Regions from separate parts of the Streptomyces sp. NPDC030799 genome, predicted to be linked through region 2. Evidence: riboswitches for the same ligand, from Rfam matches in the RefSeq annotation. Region 2 holds a riboswitch; each other region holds the start of a gene.
The links. A riboswitch is a leader RNA that binds a small molecule or an ion and turns the genes downstream of it on or off. The one in region 2 is predicted to bind cobalamin.

Region 1 (3,263 bases), on a different contig from region 2:
GGCACCTGGATCGGCGGCTGGCGCATCATCCGCACCATGGGCACCGGCCTGACCGACCTGGAGCCGCGCCAGGGCTTCGCCGCCCAGACCAGCGCCGCGACCGCCATCCTGGCCTCCTCCCACCTGGGCTTCTCCCTGTCCACCACGCACGTCGTCTCCGGTTCGGTGATGGGCGCGGGCCTCGGCCGCAAGGGCGGGGTGGTCCGCTGGTCCACCGCGACCCGCATGGCCGTCGCCTGGGTGCTCACCCTCCCGGCCGCCGCGCTGGTCGGCGCGGGCGCCGAGTCCGTCACGGACCTCGGTGACTGGGGCACCGCCGCGGTCGCCGTCTTCCTGGTCGCCGCGAGCGCCGCGATCTGGAAGATCTCCCGCCGTGAGGTCGTCGACCACACCAATGTCGTCGCCGACGCCGAGGAGCCGGCCGGCGTGGTGACCACCGCCATCGCCGCGGTGGCCCCGCCCCCGGCGGGCACGCTCACCGAGGACCTGACGGCGACGATCCCCTCCCCGGCCGCCGAACCCGCTGCCCCGGCCGCCCCGCCGGCCGCCACCGTCTGACCCCGGCCACCCCGGTTACGAAGGAAGCATCATGAAGATCGACTGGGCGGCCCTCGGCTCCGTCTTCGGCGTCAGCCTCGCCTTCACAGTGGGCCTGGTGGCCCTGTTCACCCTCGGCGTGGGCGGTCTGGCCCGGCGCGAGAAGGCCGCGGCCCAGGGCGGCTCCGCCGGCCTCGCCGTCACCGGCGCCTACGTCTGCTTCGCCGCGTGCGCGGCGGCGGTGGCGTACGGCATCTACCTGATCGTGGCCAAGCCCTGACCACACCCTCTGAAGGCTCCCCTCCCCCGGAAGGCGGAAGGGGGGCCTTTCTCATGCCCGCACACCCCGCGATGTGGGGATCCGCACACTCTCCCCCTGCAGGTCAACGGCAAGTTGACGGCCGTTCGGGGCGCGTGGTGGACTGCCCAGGCCATGTAGGGCGGCAGAAGAGGAAGCCGGTGCGAATCCGGCGCGGTCCCGCCACTGTCACCGGGGAAGAACCCCGGGAGCCAGGAACTCTCACCGCCGAATCTCGTCGAACCAGGGCGCGGACACCCTGAGTGAGGACACGGATCGCCATGCTCGGCTGCCGAAGGACCAGGACCCGAACCAGGCCCGCTCCTGTACCCACGGCCGGCTGAGCCGATGGGTGCCGATCGCACATACGCGTACGGCGCCGCCGCCGGCCTTCTCGGTGACCTGCTGCTCGGCGATCCGCGCCACGGGCATCCGGTCGCCGCGTTCGGCCGGGCGGCCGCTGCCGTGGACGGCGCGTTGTGGCACGACCACCGCGGCTGGGGCGCCCTGCACACCGTCGTGTGCGCCGGAGGCGCCGTCGCACTGGGCGCGGTGGCCGCACGCGCCGTACGCCCCTCCCCCGCCGCGTCCCTCGCGCTGACCGCCGCCGCCACCTGGGCGGTCGTCGGCGGTACGTCGCTCGCCCGGGAGGCCCGCACCATCGGGCGCGCTCTGGAGCGCGGAGACGTCCAGGCGGCGCGGGCCCGGCTGCCGCATCTGTGCGGCCGGGATCCCCAGGCGCTGGACGCCGACGGGATCGCCCGGGCAGTGGTCGAGTCGGTCGCCGAGAACACCTCCGACGCCGTCGTGGGGGCACTGGTGTGGGGGGCCGTGGCCGGGGTTCCGGGGCTGCTCGGGTTCCGGGCGGTCAACACGCTGGACGCGATGGTGGGTCACAAGTCCCCCCGCTACCGGCGCTACGGCTGGGCCTCCGCTCGGCTCGACGACCTGGCCGGCTGGCCGGGGGCGCGGCTGACCGCCGTGCTCGCCGCCGCGGCCGGGCCCGACCCCCGCGGTGCCCTGCGCGCCTGGAAGGCCGACGCCCGCAAGCACCCGAGCCCCAACGCCGGGCCCGTCGAGGCCTCCTTCGCCGGGGCCCTCGGCGTACGCCTGGGCGGCACGCTCTCCTACGGCGGCCGGGTCGAGCACCGGCCGGTGCTGAACGGGGACACCGGACGGGCGGTCCGGGTCACCGACATCGACCGGTCCGTACGGCTCTCCGGCCGCGTCGGCCTTCTCGCGCTCGGCACCACGGTCGCCGCGCGTCTCCTCGCCAAAGGTCTCGTCAAGGGTCTGAAGGGACGTGGAAAGTGAACGGGGGACTCCTCGTCGCCGGCACCACCTCCGACGCCGGCAAGAGCGTCGTGACGGCCGGGATCTGCCGGTGGCTGGTGCGCCAGGGTGTGAAGGTCGCGCCGTTCAAGGCGCAGAACATGTCGCTGAACTCCTTCGTGACCCGCCAGGGCGCGGAGATCGGGCGGGCCCAGGCCATGCAGGCCCAGGCGTGCCGGATCGAGCCGACCGCGCTGATGAACCCGGTGCTGCTCAAGCCGGGCGGCGAGCAGAGCAGCCAGGTGGTGCTGCTGGGCAGGCCGGTGGGCGAGCTGAGCGCGCGCGGGTACCACGGGGGGCGGCAGCAGCAGCTCCTCGGCACCGTGCTGGACTGCCTGGCCGAGTTGCGGGGCACGTATGACGCGGTGATCTGTGAGGGTGCGGGCAGCCCGGCCGAGATCAATCTGCGCCGGACCGACATCGTGAACATGGGCATCGCGCGGAGTGCGCGGCTTCCCGTGCTGGTGGTGGGCGACATCGACCGCGGGGGCGTCTTCGCGTCCTTCTTCGGGACCGTCGCCCTGCTGTCGCCCGAGGACCAGGAGCTGGTCGCCGGGTTCCTGGTGAACAAGTTCCGGGGCGATGTCGGCCTGCTGGAGCCCGGGTTGGAGATGCTGCGCGGGCTCACCGGACGGCCCGCCTACGGCGTCCTGCCGTTCCGGCACGGCCTCGGCATCGACGAGGAGGACGGACTGCGCGTTTCCCTGCGGGGGACTGTGCGGGAGTCGAACGTGGCCCCGCCCGTCGGCGAGGACGTGCTGCGGGTCGCCGTGTGCGCCATTCCGCTGATGTCCAATTTCACGGACGTGGACGCGCTGGCCGCCGAACCGGGTGTCGTGGTGCGGTTCGTGGACCGGGCCGAGGAGCTGGCGGACGCCGACCTGGTGGTGATCCCGGGCACGCGCGGGACCGTACGGGCCCTGGAGTGGCTGCGGGAGCGGGGGCTTGCCGACGCGCTTCTCAGGAGAGCCGCCGAGCAGCGCCCGATCCTCGGCATCTGCGGCGGCTTCCAGATTCTCGGCGAGCACATCGAGGACGAGGTCGAGTCGCGGGCCGGCGCGGTCGACGGGCTCGGCGTGCTGCCCGTGCGGGTGCG
Region 2 (3,263 bases):
CGGTGCAGAGGTTGGAGGAGTGGACGACATGGCCGGGCAGGGCGGTCTGGTTGGCGGTGCGGTTCGCCGCGTCCTTGAAGGTCATCCAGCCGTTGCCGGTCTGCGCGAGGGTGCGCATCATCCGGCCGTACAGCTCACGGGCCGGGATCGTCTTCTTCGCGAGCCCCGCCGCCTCGGCCTTGCGGTAGGCGGCGTCGAACTCCTCCCCCCACAGGTCCACCAGCTCCGGCACGTCCGCCGGGGAGAACAGCGACCACTGTCCGTCGGCGTTGACCCGGCGCATGAACTCGTCCGGGATCCAGTGCGCGAGGTTCAGGTTGTGCGTACGGCGGGCGTCCTCACCGGTGTTGTCGCGCAGCTCCAGGAACTCCTCGATGTCGGAGTGCCAGGTCTCCAGGTAGACGGCCGCGGCGCCCTTGCGCCGGCCGCCCTGGTTCACGGCCGCCACCGAGGCGTCCAAGGTCTTCAGGAACGGCACGATGCCGTTGGAGTGCCCGTTGGTGCCGCGGATCAGCGAACCGCGGCTGCGGATCCGGGAGTACGACAGACCGATGCCGCCGGCGTGCTTGGAGAGCCGGGCCACCTGGTGGTAGCGGTCGTAGATGGAGTCCAGCTCGTCCAGCGGGGAGTCGAGGAGGTAGCAGGACGACATCTGGGGGTGGCGGGTGCCGGAGTTGAAGAGCGTGGGGGAGGACGGCAGGTAGTCGAGGCGGCTCATGAGCCGGTAGAGCGCGGCGACTTCGTCCAGGGAGCGGACACTGTCGTCCTCGGCGAGGCCTGCGGCGACCCGCAGCATGAAGTGCTGGGGGGTCTCGACGACCTTGCGGGTGAAGGGGTGCCGGAGCAGATACCGGCTGTGCAGCGTGCGCAGCCCGAAGTAGCCGAAGCGGTCGTCGGCGCCCGTGTCGATCAGCGCGTCCAGCCGCGCGGCGTGCACCCGCGCGAACTCGGCGGTCCGGTCGGCGATGAGCCCCTCCCGGTGTCCCACGGCCACGGACTCGGTGAAGGACGTCACGCCCTGCGAGGCGGCCTCCGCGCGGATGGTGAGGGTCAGCAGCCGGGCGGCCAGCCGGGAGTATGCGGGGTCCTCGGAGATGAGCCCGGCGGCGGCCTCCGTGGCCAGCTCCCGCAACTCCGCCTCGTCGGCGTTCGCCGACCGGCCACGCAGGGCGGCGGCGGCGACCCGGCCGGGGTCGGTGTCGGGGAGGTCGGCGGTCAGCTCGGTCAGGGTCCGCAGCAGCGCGGCACCGGGACCGTCGGTCTCCAGGCCGTCGGCTGAAGCCGGGTCTGCTGGCGCGATGGTCACGTGGGGCTCTCCCTCGCTCGGCACGGGGGCCTGGCGGAGGGCGGGGGCAGCCACGAGCGCACACGGCGTCGCGTCCACCGGCCCACTCCACGAGGCCCGGACGTCTCAGGGCACACCGGCCGGACGGCCGGGTGCGCTGTCGGCAGGTCCTCGGACTGACTCCTGTGCACGGCGTTCAGGGAACGGACACACACAAGTACACCGTTGCGGGACAGTTCCGGATTCGCACCGGATTCCCCTGCGGCGACAGCGAGGATGAGCATACATCTAGTGCCGGGCTGTCAGGTCACCCCCAGATGTTGTGTCTGTTGTGTGGTGCGGTGGCTTCGGAGGGTCAACTTCCGAGTTGCAGGGCCCGGCTGGAGTGTTTCCATGGAAGAAGGTGCCCCGCGGGTCCTTCGTGCCGAGAGCCGGCCTCGGAAGGAGAACGCACCATGACGAGGATCGTCCGTCATCCGCCGGGCAAGGTGCGGCCTCGCAGCGCGCCGATGGCGACGCTGGAGGCGAGACACGTGCGATCCGGGTTGTGTGGCTGATCCTCCTGACCGCACTCCTCGCCTGGGCCGCGGAAGGGCTTTGTGCTCACCGCCGGGCCCGGCATGGCCGAGATCGTGGGCCGTGAGGAGGTCGCCCGGGTCATCGCCCAGAGGCTGCGGCAGCGCGAGACCCGCAGGCCCTGTCTGCTCGTCGGCGGTGTCGGCACGGGCAAGACGGCCGTCCTGGTGCGGCTGACCGAGCTGCTGGCCCGGCAGCACGCCGTTCCCGTGCCGATCCGGCTGAGGGACGCAACCGGTGCCGATCTGAACTTCGAGCGCATGGCCAGGCAACGGTTCGCCGAGGAAGCGCCTCACGGCATTCTGGCGCGCACCAAGAGCGACCGGATCTGGCAGCAACTGCTCGCCGACGACAAGGTGGTCGTCATCGCCTCCCGGCCGCACAGTCCGCTGGAGAGCACCCCGCCGCGATCGTGGAGCTGGAGCCGCTGAGCGAGGAGTCGGCGCTGCACTTCGTCGAGGCGCGGGTCCCGGAGACGGACGAGCGCCGCGTGGACTGGATCGTGGAGACCGCGGAGGTCACCGAATCGCCGATCTACCTGCAGATCGCCCGCGAACTGCACCACCACGGCGACCTCGAACGCGTTCGTCCGCGCAACGACAAGGACCGGCTCGACACCCGCAGTTGGGACCGCAGCACGCTCCGGCTGTGGCTCCTGGAGACCTGGGCCCACGCCATGAGTGACGGCCGGCTGCGCGAGGACGTCGAGCTGAGCCCCCGGCCCCCGGGGCGGGGTGCCCCGGGGCGAGGTCCGCGAGCCCTTCTGCCGGCAGCAGCAGGTCCTGCTGCCCGGAACCATCCGCCGCTGCTTTCCCAGGCTGGTGCACCGAAAGACACCGCCCTGGGTCAGCATGCGCGTCCGCGAACTGGACCGCTTCTGGGACGCGATGGCCGGACGCACACGGGACGAGGGCGTCCGGCCGAGGCGCGTGGGCTAGGGGGTGTCGTTTGGATCATCCCGGCGTCGCAGGGTCCCCTAGTGCGCGCTGCCCGCCGTCGCCGACGGCAGTTCCACCTGGACGCCGAGGTCGCCCGCGTCCGCCGTGTAGTCGGCCGGGCTGGTCTCGTCGATGCCCTCGGGGGCCTTGGCGGCCTTGAGGACGAAGGTGAGGACCACGGTCACGGCGACGTTGAGGACGAACGCGGTCAGGCCGATGTAGCCGATCTCCCCGATGCCCGGGATCTCCTTGGCCGAGCCGCCGAAGTGCTTCTGGGTCGGCGAGGCGACCCCGTACGCCGCGACCGTGCCGTACACCATGCCGACCGCCCAGCCGGCGAGCAGCGCCCAGCGGTGGAACCAGCGGGTGAACAGGCCGCCGACCAGGGCCGGGAAGGTCTGCAGGATCCAGATGCCGCCGAGCAGCTGGAAGTTGATCGCGACCGTCTTGTCCATGGTGAGGAC
Region 3 (3,263 bases), on a different contig from region 2:
TAGGCGGGGGCCTCTCCATCGACCCGTGGGTGGTGGTGATCGGCTGGGTACGCGGAGCAGTCTTGAGGCATGGGTTCTCTTCACTCGGCACTCGTCCTGACCGTCGACCTCTGCGTCCTGATCTTCGTCGCGGCCTGGGTCGTGGGCGCTGTCCACTTCGGCGTGCGGAGCCGGTTGGGACTGCGCGGCTGGCTGCGGGGACTGCGCCGCACGCTGCCGCGCCGGCTGCTGCCGGCGGCGGGCGTCTCCGCGTTCTTCATCCCGGTCGGGCGCTTCGAAGGGTTCTGGCGCCATCTGCAGTACTGGCGGCCCGAGCCGGCCCTCCTGGGTGTCCTGCCCGCCGTCGCCTCGACCGCCCTGCTGCTGTGGTCCCGCCGGGTGCTGGGGACGATGTGGGCCAGTGTGCCGACGGTCCGGGAGCACCACGAGCTGCGCACGGACGGGCCGTACCGGCTGGTCCGCCACCCCATCTGCACCGGCCTGCTCGGCTTGGTCACCGGTTCCGTGCCGGCCTGCGGCTTCGGTGTCCGGGTGGCGTTCCTGGTGGCCGCGATACCCGGGCTGCTGCGCCGGGTCCGGGTCGAGGACCGCCCGATGGCCCGGCGGTTCGGCGCCGCCTACGACGCCTACCGCGCCGAAGTCCCGGCCCTGATCCCCCACATACGCCGCACGGCCCACCGGGTCGGCCGGCGCCCCGCGGGCAGCGTGCCGCGCCAGGGCCCGCGACGCCGGGATGATCCGAACGACACCCCCCGGCCCGGTCGTCGCTCCGGCCGCCGTCGGAGGGCGGGAGCGGTGATGGTACACGCGGCGCTCCCACCGGTGATGGCATGATGACCTGCGACATAGGGCGACGGCGGTCCGAGGAAGCCGGTGTGAATCCGGCGCGGTCCCGCCACTGTGACCGGTGAGCGAGTTCCGGCAGGCCTCCGCTCCGCCCGGGGCGGGCAGGCCGGGCGGGCGACGACCCGGGAGCCAGAGACTCACGCGGTCGCCTCCTCGACGCACACCGGGGCGGATCTCCCCGGGAGGGGAGTGACATGGGCGTGCCCGAGAGGCCGGCGGAAGAGGCGTCCGGCGGAGCGGGGACGGGGAGCGCTGCGGCGCCGTGCCGGGTCGTCGTGTGCCGGGACTGCTGCTGCGGCAGCCCCAAGGTGACGGGGGTTGATCACCAGGCGCAGACCGCACGGCTGCGGGCGGAGGTGCCGGTGCGCATCTCCGACTGCCTCGACGTGTGCGACCAGGCCAACGTCATCGTCGTACAGCCGTCCACCGCGGGCCGGGCCGCCGGTGCGCGGCCGGTCTGGCTGGGACTTGTCAACGACCCGGATGCGACCGAGGACATCGTGACGTGGGTACGGGCGGGTGGCCCGGGCGTCGCTCCCCAGCCGGACATCCTCGACCTGTACGCCTTCACGCCGCCACGGCGCCGTGCGGATCCCCGTTGACCCAGGGGTCCGGTACGGCACCGAGCCGGCGCAGGTCGCCACCGTCCGGTGCGCGCCACCGACACGGCCGTGCGCAACTGCCCCCGGGCGCCGTTGATGTGGGCCCTGCCTGCGCTGCCGCCCCACCGGCCTCGTCCTGTCCCGCCTGCTGGGAGAGGAAGATCACGGCGGGGGCAGGCGGTCTTGGCCGTGCGCGCGGCACGCGGTACGGTCTGTCCGATATCGACGACGGCGAGACGGAAGCCGGTGGGAATCCGGCACGGTCGCGCCACTGTATGCGAGACGCCCCCGAGGCGTCCCGTGAGTCAGACCCGTGGCCGTCGTCCTGTGCACCACCGAGATGGGACGCGAACTCCCAGAGGAGGTTCTGCCATGGCGCAGACCGTCGCCCAGCCGACAGCCACCACCCCCGTCGTACCCGCCAAGCTGCCGCTGAAGGCGATTGCCCCCTGGGCGGTCTTCTTCGGCATCCTCATGCTGATCCTGCTCTACTTCGTCGGCGCCGAGCAGGGCGCCACCTCGGTGCTCAACGGCACGGACGTCCACGAGTGGGTGCACGACGCCCGGCACCTGCTCGGTTTCCCCTGCCACTGAGGCGAGGGGACACCGCCCGCCCATGAATTCCGCAACCGTACGGAACCTCCTCGTACGGGGCATGCTCGCCGGCCTCGCGGCCGGCGTGCTCGCCCTCGTCGTGGCGTACGTCCTCGGTGAGCCGAGCGTCGACAAGGCGATCAGCTTCGAGGAGGCCCACTCCCACGAGCACGAGATGGAAGTCGTCTCCCGCTCCCTCCAGTCCACCGCCGGCCTCGCCACCGGTGTCCTCGTGTACGGGGTCGCCTTCGGCGGGATCGCCGCGCTCGCCTTCTGCTTCGCCCTGGGCCGCGTGGGCCGCTTCAGCCCGCGCGCCACCGCGCTGCTGCTGTCGGGCTGCGCCCTCCTCGCCGTGTACGTCGTGCCGTTCCTGAAGTACCCGGCCAACCCGCCGTCGGTCGGCGAGCCCGACACCATCGGCAGGCGGACCACCCTGTACTTCCTGATGATGCTGCTCAGCGTCCTGCTGGCGGTCGCCGCCACCCTGCTGGGCAAGCGCCTGGCTCCCCGTCTGGGCACCTGGTGGGCGACGGTCGTCGCGGTGGCCGCGTTCGCCGTCGTGATCGGTCTGGCCTACCAGTTCCTGCCTGTCGTCAACGAGGTCCCCAAGGGCTTCCCGGCCACCCTGCTGTGGCGGTTCCGGCTCTCGGCACTGGGCATCCAGGCCGCTCTGTGGGGCGGATTCGGCCTCCTCTTCGGCGAGTTGGCCGAGCGGCTGCTGAGCCCCAAGCCGGCGACGGCCGAGAGCGGGCGAGCGGTTCCGGCCGCGCACTGACCCCTTCCGGACAACAGAGGGCCCTTCGGAACCATCCGGGGGCCCTCTGGCGTTCTCCGGACACCGGCGCACGGGTTCACCGGCAGGGCGAGGGAATCCGGCGGCGGACCGGAGGCGGATGCCCGGGCGAGGAGCGGAGGAACCGAGTGGCCAGAGCCCCACAGCCCCGCCGGATCACCGTCGGTGGCCGCGACGCGGTCGCCCTCACCCCGAGGGAATACGAGCAACTGGTCGCCAGCCGACGGCAGATCGGCGGCCAGAGCGCCCGGGTGCGGGTGCTCGCCCAGCAGGCCAAGCGCACCGAACAGCTGCTGCACGACCTGGAGATGCTGATCGCGGCCTCGGGGGACGGCTGCCGGGGACGGTCCCATCCGGCGCCGACGACATGCCCCGACCGCGAAGCCATGGAGCCGGGCGACGACGGCACCTGCCTGCGCTGCGCGATA

Region 1: it holds a riboswitch for cobalamin, as region 2 does, so the genes downstream of both, ACZ41I_RS20905 (cobalamin biosynthesis protein) here and ACZ41I_RS17035 (ribonucleoside-diphosphate reductase subunit alpha) in region 2, are expected to answer to the same signal.
Region 3: it holds a riboswitch for cobalamin, as region 2 does, so the genes downstream of both, ACZ41I_RS36325 (CbtB domain-containing protein) here and ACZ41I_RS17035 (ribonucleoside-diphosphate reductase subunit alpha) in region 2, are expected to answer to the same signal.

What each region holds. Positions count from the first base shown of each region.
Region 1 covers NZ_JBVIDS010000008.1:41,933-45,195, forward strand. Annotated here, with positions in the region: gene ACZ41I_RS20895 (inorganic phosphate transporter) at 1-558, shown strand, start outside; gene ACZ41I_RS20900 (hypothetical protein) at 590-817, shown strand; cobalamin riboswitch at 939-1,079, shown strand; gene ACZ41I_RS20905 (cobalamin biosynthesis protein) at 1,184-2,149, shown strand; gene ACZ41I_RS20910 (cobyric acid synthase) at 2,146-3,263, shown strand, end outside.
Region 2 covers NZ_JBVIDS010000006.1:190,163-193,425, reverse strand. Annotated here, with positions in the region: gene ACZ41I_RS17035 (ribonucleoside-diphosphate reductase subunit alpha) at 1-1,306, opposite strand, end outside; cobalamin riboswitch at 1,431-1,604, opposite strand; gene ACZ41I_RS17030 (hypothetical protein) at 1,885-2,292, shown strand; gene ACZ41I_RS17025 (hypothetical protein) at 2,596-2,799, shown strand; gene mctP (monocarboxylate uptake permease MctP) at 2,838-3,263, opposite strand, start outside.
Region 3 covers NZ_JBVIDS010000018.1:42,026-45,288, reverse strand. Annotated here, with positions in the region: gene ACZ41I_RS36335 (methyltransferase family protein) at 70-834, shown strand; cobalamin riboswitch at 865-984, shown strand; gene ACZ41I_RS36330 (hypothetical protein) at 1,047-1,448, shown strand; cobalamin riboswitch at 1,643-1,784, shown strand; gene ACZ41I_RS36325 (CbtB domain-containing protein) at 1,821-2,042, shown strand; gene ACZ41I_RS36320 (CbtA family protein) at 2,065-2,817, shown strand; gene ACZ41I_RS36315 (hypothetical protein) at 2,964-3,263, shown strand, end outside.